Regions from separate parts of the Streptomyces sp. NPDC049541 genome, predicted to be linked through region 3. Evidence: riboswitches for the same ligand, from Rfam matches in the RefSeq annotation. Region 3 holds a riboswitch; each other region holds the start of a gene.
The links. A riboswitch is a leader RNA that binds a small molecule or an ion and turns the genes downstream of it on or off. The one in region 3 is predicted to bind cobalamin.

Region 1: another riboswitch for cobalamin. It lies ahead of ACIBW9_RS06880 (cobalamin biosynthesis protein); the one in region 3 lies ahead of ACIBW9_RS11365 (CbtB-domain containing protein).
Region 2: another riboswitch for cobalamin. It lies ahead of ACIBW9_RS03950 (prenyltransferase/squalene oxidase repeat-containing protein); the one in region 3 lies ahead of ACIBW9_RS11365 (CbtB-domain containing protein).
Region 4: another riboswitch for cobalamin. It lies ahead of ACIBW9_RS12375 (HoxN/HupN/NixA family nickel/cobalt transporter); the one in region 3 lies ahead of ACIBW9_RS11365 (CbtB-domain containing protein).

What each region holds. Positions count from the first base shown of each region.
Region 1 covers NZ_JBITLY010000001.1:1,497,050-1,504,653, forward strand. Annotated here, with positions in the region: gene cobN (cobaltochelatase subunit CobN) at 1-811, opposite strand, end outside; gene ACIBW9_RS06875 (cobyric acid synthase) at 808-2,319, opposite strand; gene ACIBW9_RS06880 (cobalamin biosynthesis protein) at 2,316-3,332, opposite strand; cobalamin riboswitch at 3,438-3,580, opposite strand; gene ACIBW9_RS06885 (hypothetical protein) at 3,851-4,078, opposite strand; gene ACIBW9_RS06890 (anion permease) at 4,113-5,363, opposite strand; gene ACIBW9_RS06895 (lysozyme) at 5,517-6,266, opposite strand; gene ACIBW9_RS06900 (class II aldolase/adducin family protein) at 6,462-7,193, shown strand; gene ACIBW9_RS06905 (alpha/beta hydrolase family protein) at 7,303-7,604, shown strand, end outside.
Region 2 covers NZ_JBITLY010000001.1:861,321-868,924, reverse strand. Annotated here, with positions in the region: gene ACIBW9_RS03970 (aldehyde dehydrogenase) at 1-45, opposite strand, end outside; gene ACIBW9_RS03965 (MBL fold metallo-hydrolase) at 329-1,357, shown strand; partial or broken gene ACIBW9_RS03960 (nuclear transport factor 2 family protein) at 1,400-1,846, shown strand; gene ACIBW9_RS03955 (RidA family protein) at 1,919-2,254, shown strand; cobalamin riboswitch at 2,442-2,562, shown strand; gene ACIBW9_RS03950 (prenyltransferase/squalene oxidase repeat-containing protein) at 2,700-3,893, shown strand; gene ACIBW9_RS03945 (SCO2322 family protein) at 3,890-4,528, shown strand; gene ACIBW9_RS03940 (energy-coupling factor transporter transmembrane component T) at 4,518-5,663, shown strand; gene ACIBW9_RS03935 (ABC transporter ATP-binding protein) at 5,660-7,408, shown strand; gene ACIBW9_RS03930 (ECF transporter S component) at 7,405-7,604, shown strand, end outside.
Region 3 covers NZ_JBITLY010000002.1:919,751-927,354, forward strand. Annotated here, with positions in the region: gene ACIBW9_RS11335 (6-phosphofructokinase) at 292-1,317, opposite strand; gene ACIBW9_RS11340 (discoidin domain-containing protein) at 1,621-3,681, shown strand; gene ACIBW9_RS11345 (TetR/AcrR family transcriptional regulator) at 3,709-4,317, shown strand; gene ACIBW9_RS11350 (DUF6479 family protein) at 4,327-4,692, opposite strand; gene ACIBW9_RS11355 (ferredoxin) at 4,794-5,165, shown strand; gene ACIBW9_RS11360 (histidine phosphatase family protein) at 5,169-5,744, opposite strand; cobalamin riboswitch at 5,851-6,004, shown strand; gene ACIBW9_RS11365 (CbtB-domain containing protein) at 6,041-6,262, shown strand; gene ACIBW9_RS11370 (CbtA family protein) at 6,288-7,043, shown strand; gene ACIBW9_RS11375 (acyl-CoA dehydrogenase family protein) at 7,183-7,604, shown strand, end outside.
Region 4 covers NZ_JBITLY010000003.1:31,157-38,760, reverse strand. Annotated here, with positions in the region: gene ACIBW9_RS12405 (metallopeptidase family protein) at 1-332, shown strand, start outside; gene ACIBW9_RS12400 (hypothetical protein) at 409-930, shown strand; gene ACIBW9_RS12395 (DEAD/DEAH box helicase) at 1,148-3,253, shown strand; gene ACIBW9_RS12390 (amino acid permease) at 3,579-5,162, shown strand; tRNA gene ACIBW9_RS12385 (tRNA-Lys) at 5,262-5,334, shown strand; gene ACIBW9_RS12380 (ArsR/SmtB family transcription factor) at 5,450-5,827, opposite strand; cobalamin riboswitch at 5,908-6,112, shown strand; gene ACIBW9_RS12375 (HoxN/HupN/NixA family nickel/cobalt transporter) at 6,139-7,248, shown strand.

The DNA.
Region 1 (7,604 bases), on a different contig from region 3:
CCATGGGGGACAGGGCGGCGTCCGACCCGTCCCAGGCCTCACGGGAGGACGTCAGGCAAAGGCCTTGCAGGACGGGCACGTCGAGGTCGGCGAGCGCGCCGATGTCCCAGGCCTCCTCGTCACCGCCGGCCGAGGCCTGCGAGGCGTGTGTGCCGCCGGCGGCGAGGACGGTGGCGACCAGGGCGTCGGTCCGGCCGAGGATCTCGTACAGCCCGGCGTCCGCGCCACGCAGTGAACCGCAGTACACGGGAAGGGCGTTGGCGCCCTTCGCCTCGATCGCGTCGCACAGGGTGTCCACGAAGGCGGTGTTGCCGCTCAGCTCGTGCGCCCGGTAGAAGAGCACGCCGACGGTCGGCCGACCGTCCACGAACGGACGCTCGCCGTGGATGCCGTACTCGGGCATCTTCTGCGGCTCGACGAACCCCTCGCCGGTCAGCAGCACCGTGTCGGACAGGAACCGGGCGAGCTCGGTGAGGTTGGCGGGCCCGCCCTCGACGAGATACCTGAGCGCCTCCGCCACGACACCGGCGGGCACGGACGACTCGGCCATCAACTCGGCGTCGGGGACGGCCTCCCCGCCGAGCAGCACGGTCGGGATCCCTGACGCCTTGAGCGCGGTGAGCCCGTCCTCCCAGGCCCGCTTTCCGCCCAGCAGCCGTACGACGGCGATGTCGGCGCCGTCGAGGAGGCCGGGCAGCTCCTCGGTCACATCCACCCGGGTCGGGTTGCCGATCCGGTAGTCGGCACCGGACGCGGCCCGAGCGGCCAACAGATCCGTGTCGGCGGTCGACAACAACAGCACTGTGCTCATGCGGGCGCTCCCGGTGGAATGAAAGGCAGTCCTTGCGGCGCGCCCGACTCGATGAGCCGCCACAGCGCGTCCGTGTCCGCGTGTTGTTCGATCAGGTCGCCGAGCCGGTCGAGCTGCTCCTCGCGCAGCGCGGCGAAAGAGGTGTCGGGCGCCGGTACGAAACGACGGCCCGCGGCGGCCGCCACCTCGCGCAGAAAGGCCCGCCGGAAACCGTCCGACTCCAGCGAACCGTGCCAGTGCGTGCCCCACGTCTGCCCGACGCGGATGCCGTCCAGGAAGGCCTCCCCGCCGGCTATGTCGGCGACGCCGTGATGGATCTCGTACCCCTCGACCTGCTCGCCGAGGGCTTCCCCCACGGGCCGGGTGAGGGTCTTCTCGCGGGCGAACCGCACCCGCACGGGCAGCACTCCGAGCGCTTCGACATGCCCGCGTCGGCTCTCGACCTCGTCCTCGATGTGCTCGCCGAGGACCTGGAAGCCACCGCAGATGCCGAGGACGGGCCGCTGTTCGGCGGCCCTGCGGACCAGGGCGTCCGCAAGTCCCCGCGCGCGCAGCCACTCCAGGGCCTTCACCGTCCCGCGGGTCCCCGGGATGACGACGAGGTCGGCGTCCGCGAGTTCCTCGGGCCGGTCCACGAACCGCACCACGACGCCCGGTTCGGCGGCCAGGGCGTCCACGTCGGTGAAGTTGGACATCAGCGGGATCGCGCACACGGCGACCCGCAGCACGTCCTCACCGACGGGCGGCGCGACGTTCGACTCCCGTACCGTCCCGCGCAGCGAGACCCGCAGCCCGTCCTCCTCGTCGATGCCGAGGCCGTGCTGGAAGGGCAGGACGCCGTAGGTGTGCCGTCCGGTGAGTCCGTGCAGCATGTCGAGCCCGGGCTCCAGGAGGCTGACGTCCCCGCGGAACTTGTTGACGAGGAACCCGGCGACCAGCTCCTGGTCCTCGGGGGAGAGCAGGGCGACGGTGCCGAAGAAGGAGGCGAAGACCCCGCCGCGGTCGATGTCACCGACCACGAGCACGGGAAGCCGCGCGTTACGGGCGATCCCCATGTTCACGATGTCGGTCCGCCGCAGGTTGATCTCGGCGGGAGAACCCGCCCCCTCACAGATCACGGCGTCATACGTGCCCCGCAACTCGGCCAGGCAGTCGAGCACGGTCCCCAGAAGCTGCTGCTGCCGCCCACCGTGATAACCGCGCGCGCTCAGCTCGCCGACGGGCTTGCCCATCAGCACGACCTGGCTGCTCTGCTCGCCACCGGGCTTGAGCAGCACGGGGTTCATCAGCGCGGTCGGCTCGATCCGGCAGGCCTGCGCCTGCATGGCCTGAGCCCGCCCGATCTCGGCACCCTCTCGCGTCACGAACGAGTTCAGGGACATGTTCTGCGCCTTGAAGGGCGCGACCTTGACCCCCTGCCGCACCAGCCAACGACAGATCCCGGCGGTGACGACACTCTTCCCGGCATCCGAGGTGGTACCGGCGACAAGAAGCCCCCCGCCGGTCATGACACCCGCCCCGACCGCTGTGGGCAGTCGTTCCGCAGGGCGGAACGGGTGGGCACAGCCCCCACCACCGGTCGCCGTGCGACCCGGGCACGTGACACCGCCCCAGCCGCGCTGACCCCCAACGCCAGCCACCCCACCCGCCGCGACAACCGCACGGCACGCTCAATGTCGCCGACTTCCACCGCACGCCCCTCCCCGTTCAGCACAGGCCGATGCTCAACACGCCCCCCATACGACAAGGTCCCCCCGAGCCGAACCCCCAGCGCCCCCGCGAACGACGCCTCCACGGGCCCGGCGTTGGGGCTCGGATGCTTCGCGGCGTCAGAACGCCAGGCGCGTACGGCCCCCCGGCCGTCACCCCCGGCAGCGGCGGCCAGCACGGCGGTCAGCCGGGCCCCCGGCCACCCCGCCACGTCGTCCAGTCGCGCGGAAGCCCACCCGTATCGCCGGTACTTGGCCGACTTGTGCCCCACCATGGCGTCGAGCGTGTTGACGGCCCGGAATCCGAGCAGCCCCGGCACCCCGCCCACGGCCCCCCACACCAGCGCCCCCACGACGGCGTCGGAGGTGTTCTCGGCGACGGACTCCACCACCGCCCGCGCGATCCCGTCGGCGTCCAGGGCCTGCGGGTCCCGCCCGCACAGATGCGGCAGCCGGGCCCGGGCGGCCTCGACGTCCCCGGACTCCAGCGCCCGTCCGATGCCGCGGGCCTCGCGCGCGAGCGAAGTCCCCCCGACGACGGCCCACGTGGCGGCCGCGGTCAGGGCGAGGGAGGCGGCACGGGACGGACGTACGGCCCTCTGCGCCACAGCACCCAGCGCGAGGGCGCTCCCGGCGCACACGGCGGTGTGCAGCGCGCCCCACCCGCGGTGGTCCCGCCACAACACCCGCTCCACGGCCCCGGCGGCCCGCCCGAACACGGCGACCGGATGCCCACGGCGCGGATCGCCGAGCAGATGGTCACCGAGGAGGCCGGCGGCGGCGCCGTACGCGAAGACGCGATCGGCACGCATCGGCTCAGCCGGCCGTGGGGTGGGGCAGCGACCTGGTACTGGTCCTGTACGTCACACGGCAGGCTGGCATGGCGACATGTCCTCACTCAGGGTGTCCACGCCCTGGTTCGACGAGACCGGCGGTGAGAGTTCCTGGCTCCCGGGGCTTACTACCCCGGTGACAGTGGCGGGACCGCGCCGGACTTGCACCGGCTTCCTCTCGCGCCGCCGTAGCTGGCTTCGGCAGTCCACCACGCGCCCGAACGGCAGTCAACTTGCCGTTGACCTGCGACGGGGGAGTGTGCTGAGGCCCACACCCGGCGCCCTGAACCCTGCATGAGAAACCCGCGGGGGGGGGGGGGGGGGGGGGGGGGGGGGGGGGGGGGCGCCGGGGGGGGGCGGGGGGGGGGCGGCGCCCCGCCCCCCCCCCCCCCCCCCCCCCCCCCCCCGCCCCCCCCCCCCCGCGCCCCCCCCCCCCCCCCCCCCCCCCCCCCCCCCCCCCCCCCCGGGACGTGGAGAAAGCCGGTCCGGCCGCGGCCTCAGGCCTTGGCGATCACCAGATGGATTCCGTACGCCACGGCCGCCGCGCAGCCCGCGAAGGCCACGTATGCGCCGGCCACCGCCAGGGATGCCGAGTTGCCCTGCGCCACGGCCCGCTCGCGGCGCGACAGGCCCATGATGCCGAGGGTGAACAGGGCCACGAGGCCCACCGTGACCGCGAGGCTGACGCCGAAGACGGAGCCCAGGGCTGCCCAGTCGATCTTCATGCTGCTTCTCTTCCTTCGTACCGGGTGGGCGGGCTCAGACGGCCGCGGCCGGCGGGGTCGCCGGGTCGGGGACGGCGCTCACGGGGGCCGGGGCGGGGATCGTGGCCGTCAGGTCCTCGGTCACCGTGCCCGCCGGGGGCGGGGTCACGGCGGCGATCGCCGTGGTCACCACGCCGGGCGGCTCCTCGCTCTCGTTGACATTCGACGCGTCGATGACCTCGCGCCGGGAGATCTTCCAGATGGCCGCACTGGCGACGACCAGGAAGACGGCGACGACGGCGGTGCCCCAGTCGCCGAGATCCGTCACGGACTCCGCGCCCGCACCGACCAGCGCCGCGGCCGGCAGCGTCAGGCACCAGGCCACGAGCATGCGGGTGGCCGTCGACCAGCGGACCACTCCGCCCTTGCGGCCGAGGCCGGCGCCCATCACCGAACCGGAGACCGAGTGGGTGGTGGAGAGGGAGAAGCCGAGGTGCGAGGAGGCCAGGATGACCGTGGCCGCACTGGTCTGGGCGGCGAAGCCCTGCTGCGGCTGGAGCTCGGTCAGGCCCTTGCCCATGGTGCGGATGATGCGCCAGCCGCCGAGCCAGGTGCCGAGCGCGATGGCGAGGCCCGCGGAGAGGATGACCCAGGTGGGCGGGTCGGAGTCGGGAGCGACGGCGCCGCCGGCGACCAGGGCGAGGGTGATGATGCCCATCGTCTTCTGTGCGTCGTTGGTGCCGTGGGCCAGCGAGACCAGGCCCGCGGAGGCGATCTGGCCGACGCGGTAGCCCTTCTCGGCGGCCTTGCCGTCGGCCTTCTTGCCGAGGGTGTACGAGAGCCGGGTCGCGAGCAGCGCTGCCAGGCCCGCGACGATCGGGGCGGCGAGCGCCGGGATGAGCACCTTGGTGACGAGCACGTCACCGTGCACCGCGCCCATGCCGGCCGAGGCGATGGTGGCGCCGATCAGGCCGCCCATCAGGGCGTGCGAGGAACTGGAGGGAAGCCCGACGAGCCAGGTCAGCAGGTTCCAGAGGATCGCGCCGACCAGCGCCGCGAAGATGACCTCGGGACGTATGCCGGTCTCGTCGACGAGACCCTTGGAGATCGTGTTGGCGACCTCCACGGAGAGGAAGGCACCCGCAAGGTTCAGCACGGCGGACATGGCCACCGCGACCTTGGGCTTGAGCGCGCCGGTCGAGATGGTGGTGGCCATCGCGTTGGCGGTGTCGTGGAAACCGTTCGTGAAATCAAACGCGAGTGCGGTTACCACCACAATCGCGAGGATCAGCGAGAAGTTTTCCATTTACCCAGGCAATCGTTCGAAGTCAACGGTCGGTTGACCGTAGGCAACCTGGGTGAACGGAAGATGAACTGAGGGCGGCTGCACGATGTCTGGATGAGGGGGTCGCCGCTCCGCCCTGGTCCCGGCGACCCCCGCTCCCGCGGTGCCCCTTGGTCAGTAGCCCCGGGCGAACTTCCTCAGCTGGGTCCGGGACCCGTTGAAGAGATTCTGGTCACCCGGCAGTCCGCCGCTGTTGTCGTACTGCCAGAAGGTCCAGAACGACCAGCCGGCCGGCAGGGAACCGGAGGTCCCGGACCCGTGACGGGCTATCCACAGCGCGTGGTTCGAGGCGAACGCGCTGCTTCCGCCGGTGCAGGTGTTCCACCAGTGGGTGGTCGTGTAGATCACGGGGTGGCGGCCGGTGAGCCGCTTCACCTCGCCGCTGAACGCCTTGATCCAGCCGACCATGCGCGCCTTGCTCAGGCCGTAGCACCCGTGCTTGGGGCTGTACGGGTTGTATTCGATGTCGAGGGCGGGCGGCAGCGTCCAGCCGTCCGACCTCCAGCCGCCGCCGTGGTTCACGAAGTACGCCGCCTGCGCCCTGCCCGACGACTTGTCCGGCAGTGCGAAGTGGTAGGCGCCGCGGATGATGCCGGCGCTGCGGGCGCCGTTGTACTGCTGCCCGAAGTACGGGTTGCGGTAGTTCGTGGACTCGGTCGCCTTGACGTAGACGAACCTGGCGCCCTTGGCCTTCGCGCCCGACCAGTCGACGTTCTTCTGGTGCGAGGAGACGTCGTGCCCCTGCGGCAGACTCGCCGCCGAGGCCGGAAGCCCGGCGAGAGCCGCCCCGGTGACGGTGAGCGCCGCCACGGAGACCGCGAGAACGCGGGTGCGGCGGCGCAGCGGTTTGTGATCACGAGCCATGTTTCCCCCCGGAATGGCGACGTGCACGACAAAACAACGGGAGATTACTGGAAGGTCGTCGAATGCCCGGTGATCTCCGGCCAAGAATGGAGAGAGGCTGATATGTCCCTGTAAGGGGCCTTTCGGAGGCGTGGCTTCCGCCCTAAAGTGCCCCGCCCGACGGCGCGGCGGAGGTGCGCCTGGCAGGATCGCGGCATGGCTGAGCAGCGGCGGGACCAGCGAGGCGAACGGGATGCGCGGGACGGTGTGCAGGACGTGCCGGAGCGCTGGGGGAGGGGCGTGAGTGCCGAGGTGGGACACGCCTGGGAGGCGCTCGTCGCGACCGCCCGCCGCACGGTCGCCGACGGTCTCGTCGTCGGCACCTCCGGCAATGTCTCGGTGCGCGTCGGGGACACCGTGCTGGTCACACCCTCGGGCGTGCCCTACGACCGGCTCACGCCCGAGGACCTGACCGGCGTCGACCTCGACGGCCGCCAGGTGCTCGGCACCCTCGTCCCGACGAGCGAACTCCCCATGCACCTCGCGATCCACCGGACCACCGACGCCCGCGCCGTGGTCCACACCCACGCCGTGCACGCGACGGCCGTCTCGACGCTCGTCCCCGAGCTCCCGGCGATCCACTACATGGCCGGCGCCCTCGGCGGACCCGTCCGAGTTGCCCCCTATGCGACATACGGCAGCGACGAGTTGGCCGAGAACATGCTCCACGCCCTCGCCGACCGCACCGCCTGCCTGCTGCAGAACCACGGCACGATGGCCTACGGCGCCACCCTCGACCAGGCCTACGACCGCACGGCCCAATTGGAGTGGATGTGCCGCCTGTGGCTGACGGCCTCCTCGGTGCCGGGCCTGTCCCCGACACTGCTGTCCCGCGAGCAGATGGCGGAGGCGGGGGAGAAGCTGCGGGGTTACGGGCAACGGAAGTGAGGCCCGGGGCACCGCACTCGGGGCGAGCGGGCACACCCCGCCGCGATCCGCATCACCCCGCCCCGTCCTCCCGCTGGCCGGTGGCCGGGTCCGCCAGGACACTGGACGGGTGCGCACAGTCAAAGCGACGGCCGCAGCCGTCACCGTAGCCCTGGCGGCCGGCGCGGCAAGCGTGGCCGCCGGCCGGTTCGCGAGCGACGCGGCGCTCAAGGCGCCACCGGGCCGGCCCCTGCCCACCGAACCCCAGCTCACCGTGCACGCCACGGCCGCCGGACAGATCGCGCTCACCCGCGACCTGGCGGCCATGCGGCCCGGCACCTACGGCCTCGCGGGCGACGGCACCCACGCGGTCGTGGGACCCGTCCTCGCCACGGCAACGCACTCCGCCGACACCGTCGTCCGCCGCCTGGA
Region 2 (7,604 bases), on a different contig from region 3:
CTCCCCGCCGATGAACAGCTGTCCGTGTTCCACGAGCTCGGTCATGGCCGACTGCCTCCCCGAAGCGCCTGTCTCTGACGGTTCATCAGATACGGCACTGATACCAGTTCCCCTCGGAGGAGTCCACGGACCGCACACGAGTTGACCGCGTGGACAGGTGACTTGGGCTCCTATCGAAACGCGTTCTAGTTATACTCGTGCCTGCCTCGCGATGTCCGCGTCGGCCGCCGTGGCTGACCTGCTTTTCTGCTGGGGGTCCGGGGGGTTGTCCCCCGGAATGGCGCAGCAGTGGGCCGAGCGTGGCCGGTTCGCGGTGATTGGGGAGCCCATGACGCAGGTGTACGACCACGGCGGAGGCGTCCGGTCGATCAAGGTCCCCATTCCGGACAATCCGCTCGGCCACACGCTGGTCTACGTCGTCGACACCGACCGCGGCCCCGTACTGGTCGACACCGGCTGGGACGCCCCCGCCTCCTGGGACACACTCGTCGAGGGGCTGGTGGCCTGCGGTACGGCGGTGGGCGAGGTGCACGGTGTGGTCATCACCCACCACCACCCCGACCACCACGGCCTCTCCGGCAGGGTGCGTGAGGCGTCCGGCGCCTGGATCGCCATGCATGCCGCGGACACGGCGATCGTGCGGCGCACCCGAGACACCCGGCCGGGGCGCTGGTTCGCGTACATGACCGCCAAGCTGGTCGCCGCGGGCGCCCCCGAGGAGCACGTGGCGCCGTTGCGCGACGCGGCGCCCCGCACCACCCTGCCGGTCTTCTCCCCCGCCCTGCCCGACCGGGAGATCGTCCCCGGCGAGCTGCTCGACCTCCCGGGCCGCCGGCTGCGCGCGATCTGGACGCCGGGGCACACCCCCGGCCATGTCTGCCTGCACCTGGAGGAGCAGCACCCGGACCGACTCCCGGGCCACGGGCGGCTGTTCTCCGGCGATCATCTGCTCCCCGAGATCACCCCGCACATCGGCCTGTACGAGGACCCCGACGACACCACGGTCACCGACCCCCTCGGCGACTACCTCGACTCCCTCGAACGCGTCGGCCGTCTCGCCCCCGCCGAGGTGCTCCCCGCCCACCAGCACGTGTTCGCCGACGCGCCCGCCCGCGTCCGGGAGTTGCTGGACCATCACGAGGAGCGCCTCACCGGCCTCCAGTCCCTCCTGGTGGAGCCGCTCACCCCCTGGCAACTCGCCGAGCGGATGGAGTGGAACCGGCCCTGGGCCCAGATCCCGGACGGGTCGCGGAACATCGCGGTCTCGGAGGCCGAGGCGCATCTGCGGCGGCTGGTGAAGCTGGGGCGGGCGGAGGCGGTGGCGGGGAGCGAGCCGGTGACGTACGTGGCGGTGTGAAGCGGTCGCGCACGGTGATCCGCCGCTGGTACCAACGGTCCCATGAACCCGTTGCAGCAACTCCTCGCCGAACGTGCCTGCGAGCGTCTGATCCTCGACTTCGTCCACCGCCTGGACCTCGGCGAACCGGCCGCCGTGGCCGAGCTGTTCACGGAGGACGGCTGGTGGGAGTGGCCGCCTCCGGGGGACGGGAGGCGGTCCGAGGGGCGGGAGGCGCTGCGGAAGTACTTCGGCGCACGGCCCGCCGACAAGCTCTCGCGGCGGGTCATGTCCAACATCCGTGTGACGGTGACCTCGGCGGACACGGCCGAGGCCACGTCGTACTTCACGACGTACCGGATCGAGGGCTGGACGGGCGGCATGGTCCCGGCCGGGCCTCCCGTCCAGGTGGGCCACTACGAGGACAGCTTCCGCCGCGTCGACGGCCGTTGGCTGCTCGCCTCCCGCACCCTGCGCCTCCCCTTCGGCGGCCCGACCCCGCGCGTCGGCCGCGGCCCCCTCGAACCCGTCCGCACCGACCGCGCGCCCTTCGTCCCCTTCGGCGACGGCAGCGCACCGCCGCTGTCCCAAGGGGTGCGGAGCGGTCCGCTGCTGTTCACCTCGGGCCAGGGGCCGCTGGATCCGGCGACCGGCGAGATGCCCGCGGACTTCGACGGGCAGGCACGGCAGGTGCTCGCCAACGTCGAGGCCGTCGTCGCGGCGGCGGGCGGCGACCGGCGGTCGATCACCCGCTGCACCTGCTATCTGGCCGACCGCACCCACTTCGCCGAGTTCAACCGTGTCTACCGGGAGTTCTTCACGGACTGCTCGCTCCTGCCCGCTCGTACGACGGTGGTGGCGCGGCCGGTCCGGGACGGTGTGCTGGTGGAGGTGGACGCGGTGGCCGTCGTCGGCTGAGCGCGCGCGCCTACGCGATCGTACGGATCAACTGCTCTGCCTCGCCGAGGAGGGCGGCAAGCATGGCCCGGACAGCCGCTGCATCACCGGGTCGCTGGACTGGAGGCGGACAGCCGTACCCGGGCACGAGGTATGCGTGCGCGCGTACGGGCCCACGACGCCGGAGCCGCCGCCCCTCACAGGCGGTTCTCAGCGTTTTCCTACGGGCCGGTACAGTGGCCAGGTCGTCATCACGCCGTACGGGGGGAAGCCGGTGCAATTCCGGCGCTGACCCGCAACCGTGACCCGCCCGCACCGGGCGGCCAGCCGGACTGCCCCGCGCGGTGGTGACCGGCTCACGCGCGTCGGCAACCCGTCGGCGCGCGGCACCGTCGAGGCATACGGAGCCGAGCCGCCGGGGTCGTCCCGTGCTGCCCGCTCCCGCAGGGAGAGGCACCCGCCGATCATGAACGTCGTCCGCCGCAGCGTCGCGGCACTGGCCGCCACCACCGTCGTACTGGGCGCAGCCGTCCCCGCCTTCGCCGCGTCCCCCTCCCCGTCCCGGCCCGACGGGCTTTTCGGCACGTCCGACCCGAAGTACGACGGCGTCTGGCGCCAGTCGCTGGCGCTGCTCGCGCAGCACACCGTGGGGGAGAAACCGGCGGCGAAGGCGGTGGACTGGCTGGCGGGACAGCAGTGTGCGAACGGGGCGTTCGCGCCGTTCCGCGCGGACCCGGCGAAGCCCTGTGACGCGAAGCTCATGGTTGACACGAACAGTACGGGCGCCGCCGTCCAGGCCCTCGCCGCGCTCGGCGGACACAAGGGCGCCACCGGCAAGGCGGTCTCCTGGCTGAAGTCCGTGCAGAACAAGGACGGCGGCTGGGGCTACGCCCCGGGCGGAGCGAGTGACGCGAACTCGACGTCCGTCGTCATCGGCGCGCTGACCGCCGTGGGCGAGAAGCCGGACCAGGTCCTCAAGGACGGCAGGTCCCCTTACGACGCCCTGCTGAAGCTCGCCCTCCCCTGCGAAGGGGACGGCTCTGGTGCCTTCGCCTTCCAGCCGGACAAGAAGGGCAGGCTGTCCGCCAACGCGGACGCGAGCGCGGCGGCGGTCGTGGGCGCCCTCGGCAAGGGGCTGACCGGGGACTCCCCGAAACCCACCGGCACCACTCCGGCGTGCAAGAAGGCCACCGACCGCGAGCAGGCCGCGCAGAACGGTGCCGCGTACCTCGTCAAGGCCCTGGCCAAGGACAAGCACGTGACGTCGACGCTGCCCGGCGCCAAGCCCCAGCCCGACTACGGCAACACGGCCGACGCGGTCCTCGCCCTCGCCACCGCGGGCCACCGCGACAAGGCTGCCGACGCCATGCGCTGGCTGGAGGCCAACTCCGCCGCGTGGGCGAAGCAGGCCGGACCGGCCGCGTATGCGGAGTTGATCCTCGCGGCGCACGCGGAGACCTCCGACGTCCACGACTTCGGCGGCCAGGACCTGGTCAGGCTTCTCAACGCGACGGGCCCGGCGCCCGCCCGCCCCTCGCACAAGGCAGCACACAGGGACGACTCCGGGGTCAGCGTCTGGTGGATGGTCGGCGTCGGCCTCCTCGGCGGCATCGGCGTCGGCTTCCTGATCAGCGGCCGCAAGAAGAAGGCACAGCCGTGATCCGCCGCGTCCTGCCGCTCCTCGCCGCCCTGTTCCTGGCCCTGACCGGCAACGGCCAGGCGCAGGCCGCCGGCTACCGCTACTGGTCCTTCTGGGACTACGACGCCGGTCACTGGACGTACGCCACCCGGGGCCCCGCCACCGCCCGCCCCTCCGACGGCGCCGTCCAGGGCTTCCGCTTCTCGGTGAGTGAGGACTCGGGCGACTCGGCGAAGCCGCGCGGGGCGGTGTCGTTCCCGGCGATCTGCGCGCGGACGCCCGCCCAGGAGGGCAAGAAGCGCGTGGCGCTCGTCCTCGACTTCGGTACGGCCGCCGACGCACCGTCCGGGGAGACACCGCCGGCCCGTCGCACGGTCTGCGCACGGGTGTCTGCCGACGGGACGACGGCGGATGCGCTGGCGGCGGTGGCGAAACCGCTGCGGTACGACACGAACGCGCTGCTGTGTGCCATCGCCGGGTATCCGGAGAAGGGGTGCGGGGAGCAGGTCTCGGCGGGGAGGAAGCCGACGGTTGCGGCGAAGAACGGGCAGGGGGGCGGGGGGCCGTCGGTCGGGTTGTTCGCGGGAGCGGGGGCGGTTGCTCTCCTGGGCGCGGCAGCGGTGTGGCAGGCAAGGCGGAGAAGGAATGCGTCCTAGGCCCGGGCAACCGCGCCAGGAGAGCGGCACCCCGCCCCGCCGGGTCGCGCTCGCCGCCCCCACGCACCCCCACCGCCCCGCACACCTCCACCCCGGAGCCTGGTGGCTCTGGTCCCTGGGCCTGGGCACCGCGGCCACCCGCACCACCAACCCCCTCCTCCTCTCCCTCCTCATCGCCGCGTCCGCCTACGTCGTAGCCACCTGCCGCGCCCGAACCCCCTGGTCCCACTCCTACTCCGCCTTCCTCAGACTCGCCCTGGCCGTCCTTCTCATCCGCCTCGTCTTCGCGGTGGCGCTCGGCTCCCCCATTCCCGGCACCCACGTGATCGCCACCCTCCCCGAACTCCCGCTCCCCCACTGGGCCCAGGGCATCCGCCTGGGCGGCAGGGTCACCGCCGAGTCGCTCCTGTTCGCCTTCTACGACGGCCTGAAGCTGGCCGCCCTCCTCATCTGCGTGGGCGCCGCGAACGCCCTCGCCAACCCGTCCCGCCTCCTGAAGTCCCTGCCGGGCGCGTTGTACGAGGCCGGCGTGGCGGTGGTGGTCGCCCTCACCTTCGCGCCGAACCTCATCGCCGACGTCCAGCGACTGCGCGCCGCCCGCCGTCTGCGAGGCCGCCCGGACAGCGGGATCCGCGGCCTGCTGCAGGTCGGGCTCCCGGTCCTGGAGGGCGCGTTGGAGCGTTCGGTCGCGCTCGCCGCCGCGATGGACGCCCGCGGCTACGGCCGCACGGCCGACGTCCCGCCCGCCGTCCGCCGCACCGCCGCCGCCCTCACCCTCGGCGGCCTGCTCGGCGTCTGCGCGGGAACGTACGGGCTGCTCACCGCCGAAGGCGGCACGTACGGCCTGCCGCTGCTGCTCGCCGGGGTCGCCGCGGCCCTGGCCGGTCTGCGGCTGGGCGGCCGGCGCAGCCTGCGCACCCGGTACCGGCCCGACCGCTGGGACCTCCGGGCCTGGCTGGTGGCGGCCTCCGGCGCCGCGGTCGCCGCGCTGCTCACTCTCGCCGCCGACGCCGACCCGGCGGCCCTGCACCCCGGTGTCGTCCCGCTCGCCGCCCCCACGCTGCCCCTGTGGCCGGCGGCGGCCGTACTCCTCGCCCTGCTGCCCGCCTTCATCGCCCCGAAGGAGCCGTCGTGATCCGCTTCGAGGATGTCTCCGTCACGTACGAGGGGGCGGTCGAACCCACCGTGCGGGGAGTGGACTTCGAGGTCCCGGAAGGCGAACTGGTCCTCTTGGTCGGCCCGTCGGGCGTCGGAAAGTCGACGATCCTCGGCGCCGTCAGCGGTCTCGTCCCGCACTTCACGGGCGGCACCCTGCGGGGGCGCGTCACGGTGGCGGGCCGCGACACCCGTACGCACAAGCCACGCGAACTCGCGGACGTGGTGGGGACGGTGGGCCAGGACCCGCTCTCCCACTTCGTGACGGACACCGTCGAGGACGAACTCGCCTACGGAATGGAGTCGTTGGGCCTGGCACCCGACGTGATGCGCCGCCGCGTCGAGGAGACCCTCGACCTCCTCGGCCTCGCCGACCTCCGCGACCGCCCCATCGCCACCCTCTCCGGCGGCCAACAGCAACGCGTCGCCATCGGCTCGGTCCTCACCCCGCACCCCCAGGTCCTGGTCCTCGACGAACCAACGTCGGCCCTCGACCCGGCGGCGGCGGAAGAGGTCCTGGCGGTCCTCCAACGCCTGGTCCACGACCTGGGCACCACAGTCCTGATGGCGGAACACCGCCTGGAACGGGTCATCCAGTACGCAGACCAGGTCGCCGTCCTGCCGGCCCCGGGAGCCCCCCTACAACTGGGCGCTCCGGCCGCCATGATGGCCGTATCCCCGGTATACCCCCCGGTGGTGGCCCTGGGCCGCCTGGCCGACTGGTCCCCGCTCCCTCTGACGGTACGAGACGCCCGCCGCCGGGCAGGCGCACTGCGCGAGGAACTGGCGCATCCGCCCCAGCCCCGTAGCCTGCGGGCATGCGTGCCGCCTGGGGCCGCTCCCGACCCAAAGAGAGGCGGCACCCCGTCAGCGCGGGCCAGCGTCACCGCCCCTACCTCAGCCCCCACCCACCGCTGGCTGCCCGTCCTCCGCAGCCACAAGCCCACACCTCCGGCCACAGTCCACCCCACCGCGGAAATCCACGCCCTCTCCGTCCGCCGCGCAAACACCCAAGCCCTCCGCCACATAGACCTCACCATCACCCCCGGCGAAACCCTCGCCCTGATGGGCCGCAACGGCGCCGGCAAATCCACCCTCCTCAACACCCTCGTAGGCCTGACCCACCCCACCACGGGCTCAGTGAACGTCGCAGGCCTCACCCCCCACCGCACACCACCCCCCACCCTCATCCGCCACGTAGGCCTGGTCCCCCAGGAACCCCGCGACCTCCTCTACGCCGACACGGTCGCAGCCGAGTGCACCGCGGCCGACCGCGACGCCGACGCCACCCCCGGCACCTGCCGCACCCTCCTCTCGACCCTCCTCCCGGAGCTCACCGACGTCACCGACGACACCCACCCTCGAGACCTCTCCGAGGGCCAACGCCTCACCCTCGCCCTGGCAGTCGTCCTCACCGCCCGTCCACCCCTGCTCCTCCTCGACGAACCCACCCGCGGCCTGGACTACGCGGCGAAGGCCCGCCTCGTCACCCTGCTCCGCGACCTGGCGGCCGAAGGCCACGCGATCGTCCTGGCCACGCACGACGTCGAACTGGCCGCCGAACTCGCCCACCGAGTGGTCCTGCTCGCCGACGGTGAGGTGATCGCCGACGGTCCGACGGCCGAGGTCGTCGTCTCGTCCCCGTCCTTCGCCCCCCAGGTCACCAAGATCCTCGCCCCGCAGCAGTGGCTCACGGTCACGCAGGTGCGGGAGGCCCTGGGATGACACCGCAGGCCCGCCCCGTCCGCCTTGGCCCCCGTTCCCTCACGGCCCTCGCCCTGGTCAGCGCCGTGGGCGTGGCCGCCTTCGGCTGGCCCTTCCTCGCCCCGCCCAGCTCACAGATCGGCGCCCACGCCCAGGACGCCCCCTGGCTCTTCGCGGGGCTGCTGGTACTGCTGGTGGCCGTCGTGGCCGCGACCAT
Region 3 (7,604 bases):
GGGGAGAACGCGATGAGTCTCCCTGCGCTGATGGGCATCGACGGGTCCGAACGCGGCCGGTCGCCGCCGACCGGGCCGCGCGGGAAGCTGCGCTGCCCGGCGTTCCTCCGCGTCTCGCGCATGCCTCTCCGGCGCTCGCGGACGATGCGGTCCCGGCTCCGGCCGTGCAGACACTGCACGATCTGGGTGAGTGCATGCTCCAGCGGGTTGTCTTCGACCTCGCGGCCCGATACCCGACCTCCGGGTGCAGGGCGGGTGGAACGTCGAAGCCGTGCCATGGCAGCCCGGAGCTCAGCCGAAGAACACCTGGAACTCGTCATACAGCGACGGATCCACCAGCTTGGTGTGCGCGGTGGCCTCGGCGAGGGGAATGCGGATGATCTCGGTGCCACGCAGGGCCACCATCATCCCGAAGTCACCGTCGTTGACGGCGTCGACGGCGTGCAGCCCGAAGCGCGTGGCCAGCCAGCGGTCGAAGGCGCTCGGGGTGCCGCCGCGCTGGATGTGACCGAGGACCGTGGTGCGGGCATCCGTGCCCGTGCGCCGCTCGATCTCCTGGGCGAGCCATTCGCCGATGCCCGACAGCCGGACATGGCCGAACTCGTCCAGCGTCCGGTCCTTGAGGATCATCTGGCCCTCTTTGGGGACCGCCCCCTCGGCCGCCACGACGATCGGCGCGTAATTGATCTTGAACCGGCTCTTCACCCACGCACAGACCTGGTCGATGTCGAACGGCCGCTCCGGAACGAGGATCACGTTGGCCCCGCCCGCGACACCGGCCCGCAGCGCGATCCACCCGGAGTGGCGGCCCATCACCTCCACCACCAGCGTTCGCATGTGCGACTCGGCAGTGGTGTGCAGACGGTCGATCGCCTCCGTCGCGATCCCCACGGCCGTGTCGAAGCCGAAGGTGCAGTCGGTGCCGGACACGTCGTTGTCGATGGTCTTCGGCACTCCCACCAGACGAATCCCCTGACGGCTCAGCTCGGTGGCCACACCGAGCGTGTCCTCGCCGCCGATCACGACGAGCGCGTCCACCTCGTGTGCGGCGAGCGTGTCCCGGATGCGCTTCACCCCGTCCTCGTGCTTGAACGGGTTGGTGCGGGAGGAGCCGAGGATGGTGCCGCCACGGGGAAGAATCCCGCGCACTTCCTGGATGCCCAGTGGCACGACGTTGCCCCGCAGCGCACCGCGCCAGCCGTCGCGCAGACCGACGAAGTCGAAGCCGTACTCCTGGACGCCCTTGCGGACGACGCTGCGGATCACGGCGTTGAGACCGGGACAGTCACCGCCGCCCGTCAGCACTCCCACCTTCATGGCTTCGCTCACCTCCGCGGACGTGAACTCCGAGCGCCGTTCGGCTCCCTTTCCATCATGTGCGACGGCGGTCCGTCGACGCACCTGCAGGCGAGCCCGCCGGCACCAGCAGCCGCCGGCTCGACGCCTGGGCCTCGGAGCGGGGACATCCCGCCCGTGCCGGGTGCGCGCCATCAGGTCAAGCGTCCCGGACCCTTGACTCGGAAGGTGCCCGCCCCGATCCTCGACCCATATATTGCGCTGGTCATGACAACCTCATGGGTTGGTCAACCGCGCGATCCCGCCGACCGAGGGACGTGGGCCGTGACGCCGACTCGACGCTCGTACCGCAGACGCAAGAACGTCACCGTGGTGTCGCTGCTTCTCTTCCTCCTGGCCCTGACCTTCGGCCCCACGCCGAGTTCCGCGGCCGGAAACGACTGGTGGACCCCGACCTCGCCGCCGGCTCCGGACGCCCAGATCGATGTCACCGGTGAGCCGTTCACCGGCACCGATTCCGCGGGCGAGGTCCGCGGATTCGTCGACGCGCACAACCACCTGTTCTCCAACGAGGCCTTCGGAGGCCGGCTGATCTGCGGAAAGGTGTTCTCCGAGGCCGGGGTCACCGACGCGCTCAAGGACTGTCCCGAGCACTACCCCGACGGCACCCTCGCGGTCTTCGACTACATCACCCACGGCGGCGACGGAAGGCACGACCCGGTCGGCTGGCCCACCTTCAAGGACTGGCCGGCGTACGACTCGATGACCCATCAGGCGAACTACTACGCCTGGCTGGAGCGGGCCTGGCGCGGCGGGCAGCGGGTGCTGGTCAACGACCTCGTCACCAACGGCATGATCTGCTCCGTCTACCCCTTCAAGGACCGCGGCTGCGACGAGATGACCTCCATCCGGCTGCAGGCGAAGCTGACGTACCAACTCCAGGACTACATCGACAAGATGTACGGCGGCCCCGGCAAGGGCTGGTTCCGCATCGTCACCGACAGCGCACAGGCCCGTGAGGTGATCAGGCAGGGCAAGCTGGCCGTCGTCCTGGGTGTGGAGACCTCCGAGCCGTTCGGCTGCAAGCAGATCCTCGACATCCCGCAGTGCAGCAAGGCCGACATCGACAAGGGCCTCGACGAGCTGTACTCGCTGGGCGTGCGCTCGATGTTCCTGTGCCACAAGTTCGACAACGCGCTGTGCGGAGTCCGTTTCGACTCGGGCGGCCTCGGCACGGCCATCAACGTCGGGCAGTTCCTGTCCACCGGCACCTTCTGGCAGACCGAGAAGTGCACCGGCCCCCAGCACGACAACCCCATCGGGACCGCCTCCTCCGCCGCGGAGAAGGACCTGCCGGCGGGCGTGGACGTCCCCTCGTACGACTCCGACGCCCAGTGCAACAAGCGCGGCCTCACCGACCTCGGCGCCTACGCCGTGCGCGGCATGATGAAACGCAAGATGATGCTGGAGATCGACCACATGGGCGTCAAGGCGGTCGGTCAGGCCCTGGACATCTTCGAGTCCGCGTCCTACCCCGGCGTGCTCTCCTCGCACAGCTGGATGGACCTGAACTGGACCGAGCGCGTCTACTCCCTCGGCGGCTTCGTCGCCCAGTACATGCACGGCTCCCAGGGTTTCGTCGCGGAGGCCGCCCGCACCAAGGCACTGCGCGACAAGTACCACGTGGGCTACGGCTACGGCACCGACTTCAACGGCATCGGCGACCACCCGGCCCCGCGCGGCGCCGACGCCCCGAACAAGGTCGCCTACCCCTTCAGGAGCGCCGACGGCGGCTCGGTCATCGACCGGCAGACCACCGGTGAGCGCACCTTCGACTTCAACACCGACGGCGCAGCCCACGTCGGCCTGATCCCCGACTGGATCGAGGACATCCGCCTCAACGGCGGCCAGGGCGTGGTGAACGACCTGATGCGGGGCGCCGAGTCCTACCTCGACACCTGGGGAGCGACCGAGCAGCACCAGGCATCGGTCGACCTCGCCCAGGGCGCGGCGGCCACCGCCAGCTCGTCCGAGTGGAACCCGTTCACCAGCTACCAGCCGGGCCGGGCCGTCGACGGTGACGACGGCACCCGCTGGGCCAGCGACTGGAGCGACGACCAGTGGTGGCAGGCGGACCTCGGCGCAACCCACCGGGTCGGCCGGGTCACGCTGGCCTGGGAGCGCGCCTACGGCAAGTCGTACCGCATCGAACTGTCCACCGACGGCACCGACTGGCAGACCGTCTGGTCCACCACGTCCGGCGACGGCGGCCTGGACACCGCCCGCTTCAGCGGCACCCCGGCCCGCTACGTCCGCATCCACGGCCTGCAGCGCGGCACCGACTGGGGCTACTCCCTGTACGAAGTGGGCGTCCACAGCGCCTGAGGTCCCTCACCACCCCCGAGGACGCACATGGCACGCATGCCGTCGGCCGAGCGGCGCAGACAGCTGACGGAAGCGGCGATCAGGGCGATGGCCCGGGACGGCGTCGCCAGGACGACGACCCGGTCCATCGCCGCCGAGGCGGGCGTGTCCCTGAGTGTCTTCCACTACTGCTTCGACTCCAAGCAGGCCCTGGTCGAGGCCGTCATCACCACCCTCACCGACCACTCGGTGACCGTGGTGAAGCAGGCCCTGCGGCCCAGGGCCACGCTCGTGGAGACCGTCCGGGCCGGCTTCCAGGCGTACTGGGACCATGTGCGCGCCCACCCCGACGAGCACATGCTCACCTACGAACTCACCCAGTACGCCCTGCGCGAGCCGGGTTTCGAGCACCTGGCGCGACGGCAGTACGAGCTGTACGGCGCCGCCTACACCGAACTCATCGACGGGTTGCGCCGCTCCATGGGCCTCCGGCTCGCCGTCCCCGCCTCGGTGCTGGCCCGCTATCTGGCCGCCATGACCGACGGGCTGACGCTCAACTACCTCGTCCTCGGCGAGGAGTCGGCCTGGGCCGACATCCTCGACACGGTCACCGCCCACATCGCCGCCCTGGTCGACGACGATCTTCGCCGGGCCTAGGGCTGTCGGTCAGCGGGTGCCCGGCCCGCCGCTTCCGAACGCCCCGCTGTTGCCCTCGCTCCAGCGCATGCGCTTCTGCGACGCACTCGTCCTGCTCGGCGTATTGCCGTGACCGGGCAGCTCGTGCGGGGTCAGCCGATGCTCGGTGTGGGGGATCTCGGCGGGCTCGCGGTTCTCCTGTACCTCGCGGACCGGGCCGTCGTCCGGCAGCTGCGGCTGATCCTCCGGGCGTGGCGGAGCGGGTTCGCGGCGGCGGATGCGGGCGCCCAGGAAGAAGGCACCGATCAGCAGGGCCACGACCGCCACCCCCACGACGACCAGGCCGATTCCGAGTGCGCCGCGGCCTGCGGCGATGTCCATCCATGAGGTGCTCATGGGCTCGCGGGTACCCAGGGGACCCGGTGCCAACCGAACCGGCCCGGCCGGACCTCGTACACCTCGTGTTTGAGGCGATCGGCGGGGGCAACCCGCCAGGTGTGACTTCGACGACCCAGCAGGAGCTCTTCCGCTTCCTGGAGGACCGCTTCGCCTGTGCGCAGGCGTGCACCGAGTGCGCACGCGCGTGTGCGCTGCGCGCAAGTCTCGTGGACCCGGACGGCACGGAGGAGCAGGAACTCGTACGACGCAAGGGCATCATGTGTGCGGAGGTGTGCGACGCGACCTGCCGTGTGCTGTCCGAGCAGAACCGCCTGGACGAGGCCGCCATCCGCATCCAGGTGGAGTGGTGCCGCACCGTGTGCCTGGAGTGCGCGCATGCCTTCGACCGGCTGCCGGGTGCCGAGGACGGCGCGAAGGCCTGCCGGCAGTGCGCCGAGGCGTGCACGGAATTCCTCGCCACCCTGAACTGAGCCTCACAGCGACGCGCCGACCGGCTGCCCGAGGCGCACGTTCCAGCGCCCGGACCTGCCGCTGAGCTCGACGCCCGTCAGCGGCGGCACATCCGCGCGCCAGAACGCCGACTCCGGCGCCCCGAGGGCCCGGACCACCGCGGCCCGTACGGCCTCGGGCTCGACCACGGCGAGAGTGCGGCCCGGCGTCTGCGCGACCGTCTCCAGCCACACCGCCACCCGGTCGCACAGCGCCGCCACCGACTCCCCGCCGTGCGGCACGGCGGCGGGGTCCGACAGCCAGCGGGCCAGCGCCTCCGGCTCGCGCTCACTCACCTCGGCCAGCGTCGCCCCGCGCCAGCGGCCCGCGTCCAGTGCCGCCAACTCCGGCGCCTCCACGGCGTCGAGGCCGAGGGCGGCCGCGGTCTCGCGGCAGCGCACGGTGGGGGAGACCCAGACCCGTTCCGCCGCCGGAAGCATGCCGGCGGCAGCCCGTGCCTGGCGCAGCCCGGAGGCGTCCAGCGGGCAGTCGTGGTCGAAGCGGGCCTCCCGGAGGGACGCGGTGATCGCAGTTGAGATCAAGATCACTCGGCTCGTCATGTGTCCACTCCCGCGCTCGACATCGCTTCGAAATCCTTGAACTGACCGTGATCGGGCGGCGAGAACGGCTCACCAGGGGCGCTCACGGCTGTTCCATGCGCCCTTGGCCCCGTCTCTGCTTCGCGGTACCTTCTCGTGGATATTGACGACGGCACAGCGGAAGCCGGTGGAAGTCCGGCACGGTCGCGCCACTGTATGCCGGGCACGCACCCAGGGTGTGTGCCGGGCGAGTCAGACCCGCCCCGTCGTCGTGTGCACCACCGAGACGGGACGCGAGTTCCCCAGGAGGGCCTGCCATGGCGCAGTCTGTCGCTCAGCCGACCACCACCCCCACCGCCGTACCGGCGAAGCTGCCGATCGGCGCGATCGTCCCCTGGGCGGTCTTCTTCGGCATCCTGATGCTGGTTCTGCTCTACTTCGTCGGCGCCGAGCAGGGCGCCACCTCCGTGATGAGCGGGGACAACGTCCACGAGTGGGTGCACGACGCCCGCCACCTGCTCGGCTTCCCCTGCCACTGAGGGCGGCGAGAAAGCACAGCCGCCCATGAACTCGGCAACCGTCCGCAACCTCCTGGTGCGCGGCATGCTCGCGGGACTGGCCGCGGGCCTGCTCGCCCTCGTCGTCGCCTACTTCCTCGGTGAACCGCGCGTCGACGCGGCCATCGCCTACGAGGAGGCGCACTCCCACGAGCACGGCGTGGAAGCCGTCAGCCGCACGATGCAGTCCACCGCGGGCCTGTCCACCGGTGTGCTGGTCTACGGCGTCGCGTTCGGCGGCATCGCCGCCCTCGCGTACTGCTTCGCGCTCGGCCGCATCGGCCGCTTCGGGCCGCGCGCGAGCGCGCTGCTCCTGGCGGCCGCCGGTTTGATCACCGTGTACGTCGTGCCGTTCCTGAAGTACCCGGCCAACCCGCCGTCCGTCGGAGACCCCGACACCATCGGCACACGCACCACGCTGTACTTCCTGATGGTGGTGCTCAGCGTGCTGCTGGCCGTCGCCGCGGTCATCCTGGGCAAGCGCCTCGCGCCCCGCCTGGGCAACTGGAACGCGACGCTCGCCGCGGGCGCGTTCCTGGTCCTCGCCATCGGGCTCGCGTACGCGTTCCTGCCGTCCTTCAACGAGGTCCCCAAGGACTTCTCCGCCACCCTGCTCTGGCAGTTCCGACTGGCGGCCCTGGCCGTCCAGTTGACCCTGTGGACCTCCTTCGGGCTGGTCTTCGGGGTGCTGGCGGAGCGGACGCTCGCCCCGAAGCCGGCGCGGGCGAACGGCGCCACCCGGGCAACTCCCGTCGCCCACTGACCGGTTCCACCGGCTCAATCGGCACAGGGCCCCCGGTCGACGACCGGGGGCCCTTTCCCTCTCCCTCGCCATTCCCAATTTCTGGAACACGTTCTACGGTGTGCGCCGTCAGGACCGGCCTGGGAAGCCTGGAGGCGCCGTGCACCTCGAATACACGCCCGAGCAGCAGCGGCTGCGCATCGAACTGCGCTCGTACTTCGCCGAGTTGGTGCCGGACAACGCCTACGCGCGGCACGGCGACCCGGCCGCCCAGAAGCGCTTCTACCGCGAGACCATCCGGCGCCTCGGCGCGGACGGCTGGCTCGGCGTGGGCTGGCCGAAGGAGTACGGCGGGCGCGGGCTGACCGCGATGGAGCAGTTCATCTTCTTCGACGAGGCCGCCCAGGCCGGCGTACCTCTGCCGCTGATGGCGCTGAACACTGTCGGACCGACGATCATGCAGTTCGGCACGGACGAGCAGAAGGCGTACTTCCTGCCCAAGATCCTCGCCGGCGAGATCGACTTCGCGATCGGCTACAGCGAGCCCGACGCGGGCACGGATCTCGCGTCCCTGAAGACGCG
Region 4 (7,604 bases), on a different contig from region 3:
AGGAGTTCGAGGAACTGGTCGCCGAGGCGCTCGACCGGATCCCGCCGGAGCTGACGCGACTGATGGACAACGTCGCGGTGTTCGTCGAGGACGAGCCGCCGGCGGACGATCCCGAGCTGCTCGGGCTCTACGAGGGCACTCCGTTGACGGACCGGGGTGAGTGGTACGCCGGGGTGCTGCCGGACCGCATCACCATCTACCGGGGGCCGACGCTCAGGATGTGCGCGTCGCGGGAGGACGTCGTCGCGGAGACCGAGGTGACCGTGGTGCACGAGATCGCGCACCACTTCGGGATCGACGACGCGCGGCTGCACGCCCTGGGATACGGATGACCGGGGCGCGTGTCCTCTTGTGGGCGGCGGGAGTTGGGCAGGTTGACTCCTTCCCTCGCCTCGGAGGTGGCTTCCCGTGCGCCGCTTGTACGTACCCGTCCGTCTGGCCGCCACGGTCATGGCCGTCGCCGCTGCCGCCGGCTGCATGAGCGTGGGGGAGGACGGGGCCGGCGGCGCGAAGCCCTCGCACTCCGCGGGGCAGCGCGGCGGTGAGGCACCCGACGGCGGGTCGGGCGTGTCCGGCAGAGGGTTCGGGGCCGGGGTGGCCGACGGCAAGCACAAGGGCGGCAAGCGGGACAAGGAGAAGGACGGGAAGTCGGCGTCCCCCTCGGCCTCGCCGTCCGCGGGGGACGGCCGGTCTGCCCCTCCCGCGGGCAAGCCCGGGAACGGGAAGAGCGAGAAGCCCGGGGTTCCCGCGCCGACCGTCGCGTCGCCCACCCCGACGCACACGGCCGAGCCGCAGCCGACCCCGACCGAGCAGCCGACCCCCGCCTCGCCGGAGCCGACGGTCGCCGAGCCGTCGTCGTCGGCGCACGAGGAGACGGCGCCGCAGTGGGCGGAGCGGGAGCCGGCGCCGACGGCGGGATCGCCCGCGTAGGGACGTGACGAGCGTCTCGGGGGTTCGGTTTGCCTTGGGGTGTGCAGGGTGCGTATGGTGGTAGATCGTTTGATCCCATTGCCCGGCGCCATTGCAGAGAGCGCCGCGTGGCGCGTTCTCTCCCTTGCCGTGGCTGACCGCATAGAGGCGGTCGTAATGCGAATTCACGGAGTTGACGGGCGCGTGCCGACGAGACTCCGGAAGGTTTCGCTTACGCATGTCCATTTCCAGTACTGATCACGTCGTCGTGCCCGAGAACGAGGGCTCCGAGGACGCTGTCGAGGTCACGTTCGCGGACCTCGGCCTCCCCGAGGGCGTCGTGCGCAAGCTCGCCCAGAACGGCGTGACCACCCCCTTCCCGATCCAGGCCGCGACCATCCCGGACGCCCTGGCCGGCAAGGACATCCTCGGCCGTGGCCGCACCGGCTCCGGCAAGACCCTCTCCTTCGGTCTGCCGACCCTGGCGACGCTCGCCGGCGGCCGCACCGAGAAGCACAAGCCCCGCGCGGTCATCCTCACCCCCACCCGCGAGCTCGCCATGCAGGTGGCGGACGCCCTGCAGCCGTACGGCGACGTCCTCGGCCTGAAGATGAAGGTCGTCTGCGGCGGCACGTCGATGGGCAACCAGATCTACGCCCTGGAGCGCGGCGTCGACATCCTCGTCGCCACCCCGGGCCGGCTGCGCGACATCATCAACCGCGGCGCCTGCTCCCTGGAGGACGTGCAGATCGCCGTCCTCGACGAGGCCGACCAGATGTCCGACCTGGGCTTCCTGCCCGAGGTCACCGAGCTGCTCGACCAGGTACCGGCCGGCGGTCAGCGGATGCTCTTCTCCGCCACCATGGAGAACGAGATCAAGACCCTCGTCGACCGGTACCTGAACAACCCGGTCTCGCACGAGGTGGACGCCGCCCAGGGCGCGGTGACGACCATGTCGCACCACATCCTGATCGTTAAGCCCAAGGACAAGGCGCCGGTCACGGCCGCGATCGCCTCCCGCAAGGGCCGCACCATCATCTTCGTCCGCACCCAGCTCGGTGCCGACCGGGTCGCCGAGCAGCTGCGCGAGGCGGGCGTGAAGGCCGACGCGCTGCACGGCGGCATGACGCAGGGCGCGCGCACCCGCACGCTGGCCGACTTCAAGGACGGGTACGTCAACTGCCTGGTGGCGACCGACGTCGCCGCCCGCGGCATCCACGTCGACGGCATCGACCTCGTGTTGAACGTCGACCCCGCCGGTGACCACAAGGACTACCTGCACCGCGCCGGCCGTACCGCTCGCGCGGGCCGCACCGGCACGGTCGTCTCGCTGTCCCTGCCGCATCAGCGCCGCCAGATCTTCCGGCTGATGGAGGACGCGGGCGTCGACGCCGGGCGTCACCTCATCAACTCCGGTACGGCGTTCGAGCCCGAGGTCGCCGAGATCACCGGCGCCCGTTCGATGACCGAGGTCCAGGCCGAGTCCGCGGGCAACGCGGCGCAGCAGGCCGAGCGTGAGGTCGCGCACCTCACCAAGCAGCTGGAGCGGGCGCAGCGCCGCGCGACCGAGCTGCGCGAGGAGGCCGACCGCCTGGTGGCCCGGGTCGCCCGCGAGCGCGGCGAGGACCCGGAGGCCGCGGTGGCCGAGGCGCAGGCGGCGGTGGCCGAGGCTGCCGTCGAGGCGGCCGAGGTGTCGGTGCCCGAGCAGCCCGCCGCGCAGGACGTGGACCGGGCACAGGCGCCGTCGTCGTACGAGCGTCGTGAGCGTCGGGACAACGACCGTGGCGGCTTCCGCCGGGACGACCGCGGTGGCCGTTCCTTCGAGCGTCGGGACAACGACCGGGGCGGGTTCAACCGCGACCGCGACCGCGGTTTCGAGCGTCGGGACAACGACCGTGGCGGGTTCCGCCGCGACGACCGTCGGGACGACCGTGGTGGCCGTTCCTTCGAGCGCCGTGACGACCGTGGTGGCCGTGGCTTCGAGCGCAGGGACAACGACCGTGGCGGGTTCCGCCGTGACGACCGTCGGGACGACCGTGGTGGCCGTTCCTTCGAGCGCCGTGACGACCGTGGTGGCCGTGGCTTCGAGCGCCGGGACAACGACCGCGGTGGCTTCCGCCGTGACGACCGTCCGGCCGGGCGCTCCTTCGAGCGCCGGGACGAGCGTGGCGGTCACCGTGGCAGCGACCGCCCGTTCAACCGCGACCGCCAGGGCGACCGCCCGGGCTTCCGCTCCGGCGGCCACGAGCGCCCCTACGGCCGCCGTGACGAGCACCGCGGCACCGGCGGTGGCTCCTCCTTCGGCCGCCGCGACGACAAGCCGCGCTGGAAGCGCAACGGCTGACACCGCGTGAACTGAGCGAGGGCCCGTACGACTTCGGTCGTACGGGCCCTTCGCGTTGCCCGGACGCCGGAGGTCCGCGCAAAGGTCTCCGGCGGCCGGGGAACGGCGCACGGGACGGTCGTCGGCTTCGGCGAGAGCGCCGGTGACGGGGAAGAACGAGCTGGTCGTACGGGGCAGTGCGGGGTGCCTTCAGCGCAACGGCGGCAGGGGCAATGGTTCCTGCGGCGTGTTGGGGCGGAACGCCGGCGGTGGGCAGGCCCGAAGGGGCATTTTTTGGCCATGCTGTGATGCATGTCACGACTCTGGCGAGGGAATCGCTGGGGGCATGACAGATGACGCCATAGCGAGCGGGAAGTCGGGACCCTCCGACTCGGGGTTGTCCGACGAGGAACGGCTTGCCCAGCTCGGCTACACGCAGGTCCTTGCCCGCCGCATGTCGGCGTTCTCCAACTACGCGGTCTCCTTCACGATCATCTCGGTCCTCTCCGGCTGCCTCACCCTCTATCTGTTCGGCATGAACACGGGCGGCCCGTCGGTGATCACCTGGGGCTGGGTCGCCGTGGGCCTGATGACACTGTTCGTCGGCCTGTCGATGGCCGAGATCTGTTCGGCCTATCCGACCTCCGCCGGCCTGTACTTCTGGGCCCACCGGCTGGCGCCCCCGCGCACGGCCGCCGCCTGGGCCTGGTTCACGGGCTGGTTCAACGTGCTGGGCCAGGTGGCGGTGACGGCGGGCATCGACTTCGGCGCCGCGTCCTTCCTGGGCGCTTACCTGAACCTGCAGTTCGACTTCAAGGTCACACCGGGCCGAACGGTCCTGCTCTTCGCGGCGATCCTGCTGCTGCACGGCCTCCTGAACACCTTCGGCGTGAAGATCGTCGCGCTCCTCAACGACATCAGTGTGTGGTGGCACGTCCTGGGGGTCGGGGTGATCGTCGGCGCGCTGGCCTTCGTACCGGACCACCACCAGTCCGCTTCCTTCGTGTTCACCAAGTTCGTGAACAACACGGGCTGGGGCAGCGGTGTGTACGTGGTGCTCCTCGGCCTGCTGATGGCGCAGTACACCTTCACCGGCTACGACGCCTCCGCCCATATGACGGAGGAGACGCACGACGCGTCGACGGCCGGCCCCAAGGGCATCGTCCAGTCCATCTGGACGTCCTGGATAGCGGGCTTCGTGCTGCTGCTCGGCTTCACGTTCGCCATCCAGTCCTACGACAAGGAGCTCGCCTCGCCCACCGGGGCGCCGCCGGCCCAGATCCTGCTGGACGCCCTGGGCGCCACAGCGGGCAAACTGCTGCTCCTGGTCGTCATCGGCGCCCAGCTGTTCTGCGGGATGGCCTCGGTCACCGCCAACAGCCGCATGATCTACGCCTTTTCACGCGACGGCGCGCTGCCCTTCTCGCATGTGTGGCACACGGTGAGCCCGCGGACCCGGACACCCGTGGCCGCCGTATGGCTGGCGGCGGTCGGAGCGCTGCTCCTCGGCCTGCCTTATCTGATCAATGTGACGGCGTACGCGGCGGTGACCTCGATCGCCGTCATCGGCCTGTACATCGCGTACGTCATCCCGACGCTGCTGCGGGTGCGCAAGGGCGACGACTTCGCACGGGGCCCGTGGCACCTGGGCCGCTGGTCCCGCCCCATCGGCATCGTCTCGGTGGTGTGGGTGGGCGTGATCACGGTCCTCTTCATGCTGCCCCAGGTCTCGCCGGTCACCTGGGAGAGCTTCAACTACGCCCCGGTCGCCGTCCTGGTCGTCCTCGGCTTCGCGGCGGCGTGGTGGGGCGCGTCGGCCCGGCACTGGTTCCTCAACCCGGCCCACGAACGCACGCTCGCCCGGGAGGCGTCCCGCGCGGCGGCCTCCGGCCAGGCTTCCGCGGGCGCCCCCGAAAAGGTAGATCCCTGACACTCCGGCTGGATCTTCACCTCCGGCACGGCCGTGTCCCCGATACCCGATCGGAGACGCGGCCGTGTCCGGCTATGCTCGTGGAGGCAACATCACCAGGGGCCCTTAGCTCAATTGGCAGAGCAGTGGACTTTTAATCCATTGGTTGTGGGTTCGAGTCCCACAGGGCCTACGGCTGGTAGGCGAGGGACATGCCCTCTGACCTGCTACGCAGCGCCTGAGTCGGCTTCGGTCGGCTCGGGCGCTGCTGCGTTTTCTGGGCTGTGTGCGGGCAGCCGCGCGGACCGTCAGCCCGGGCCAGGTTCGGCCGCCGATTCCGGCGCGCAGTGTTTCAGCAGCGCGGAGACCGGGCCCTCGACGAGTCGGTAGCGCACGATCCGGCCGTCCTTCTCGCCCTCGACGATGCCCGCGGTCCGCAGCAGACGCAGAGCCTGGGAGACGGCCGTGTCCCGCATCCCGCTGGCGACGGCGAGGTCGGACACGGCGATCGGGCCGGCCTCCTGGAGGGCGAACAGCAAGGACAGGCGTCCGGGATCGGAGAGCAGCGAGAAGCGATCGGCCCAGGCGCGCACGCGCTCGGGGTCGCCGACGGCGGCGATGGCATCGCAGACCCGATGGCCGTCAATGGTGCGCCGCCCGGCGTGTTCCGCGGGGACGAGATGCATGCGTCCATCATCGCAGCGAACAGGTGCTGACCTCCATACCTGTTCAGCTGTGCAGCCTTGCAGCCACTGCCCGCGGCCTTCTAGGGTGAGCGGGCCGTGGTGTTCGGGAAGCCGGTGCCGGCCCTCAGGGGCTCAGTCCGGAGCGGCCCTCGCCACTGTGATCGGGGAGTTCGTCGCCCACGTCCCGCAGGGGACAGCCACTGGCCGCCGCAAGGCGGTTGGGAAGGCGGGCGGCGGACGTACGACCCGTCAGCCAGGAGACCGGCCACGGCATCACGAAGCTGATCCACGAGGTGCTGGAGCGTGTCCGTATGACCGTGTCCCAAGGCGTGCCCGAAACCGCCGCCGTCCCGTCCTTTCGCTGGCGCCGCGAGGACACCCTCCGCACCGCCGGCCTGCTGACCGTGATCGTCGCTCTGCACGTGGCCGCCTTCGGGGTCCTCTTCCTCCTCGTGATCCCGCATCACTACACGGTCGGCACCCAGGCGTTCGGGGTCGGACTCGGCATCACCGCCTACACCCTCGGCATGCGGCACGCCTTCGACGCCGACCACATCGCCGCCATCGACAACACCACCCGCAAGCTGATGGCCGACGGAAAGCGGCCGGTGTCGGTGGGGTTCTGGTTCGCGCTCGGACACTCCAGCGTGGTGGTCGTCATGGCCGCGCTGGTCGCCGGGGGCACGCACCTCGCCGGCACCCTGATGAACGACGGCTCCCGGACCCACCAGGTGCTCGGCACGGTGGGCACCACGGTCTCCGGCGGCTTCCTGTACCTCATCGCCGCCCTCAACCTCGTTGCGCTGTTCGGCATCGCGCGCGTCTTCCGCGCGATGCGCGCCGGACGCTACGACGAGGCGGAGCTGGAGGCGCACCTGGACTCGCGCGGCTTCATGAACCGCATTCTCGGCCGCCTCACCAAGTCCGTCCGCCGCCCCGGCCAGATGTTCCCTCTCGGCTTCCTGTTCGGGATCGGCTTCGACACCTCGACCGAGGTCCTGTTGCTCGCCCTGGCCGGCAACGGCGCCGCCGCCGGGCTGCCGTGGTACGCGGTGCTGTGCCTGCCCCTCCTCTTCGCCGCGGGCATGAGCCTGTTCGACACCCTCGACGGCACCTTCATGAACTTCGCCTACCAGTGGGCGTTCTCCAACCCCGTTCGCAAGGTGTTCTACAACCTCACGATCACCGGCCTGTCCATCGCGGTGGCCTTCTTCGTCGGCACGATCGAACTCGTCGGCGTTCTGCACGACAAGCTCGGTCTGCGGGACGCCGTCACCGGCTGGATATCCGGGCTGGACCTGGACAACGTCGGTTACGTCATCGTCGGCCTGTTCGTGGTCGTCTGGGCCGTGGCGCTGGCTTACTGGCGTCTGGCCAGGGTTGAGGAGCGCTGGAGCGCCCGCACCGCCGACACCGGCTGACGGCACCCGCCCTCGTCTCCTGACTTCAGTGAGAGCAAGCAGCGCCAAAGTCGCCGTGGTTCAGCATTTCGGCCGCTGACCGGCTCGGTCCGGCGCTGCGAGGCTGCCGTCATGGACAAAGCGAGGATCTCCCGTCGGACTTTCACCGGCCTGGCGGTGGCCGCATGTACGGGTCTCGTGACGCCGATGCTGAAGGCCCCCCTGGGACGGCGAGTCGACGCGCTGCTGGCCAGGATGACCGTCGCCGACAAGGTCGCGCAGCTGAACATCCCGGTCTGTCTGCCCCAGGAACTCCTCGGTGACTCCACGGATCCGACCGGCACACGGGAGCACCGGGAGGCGTACGTACGCGGTGA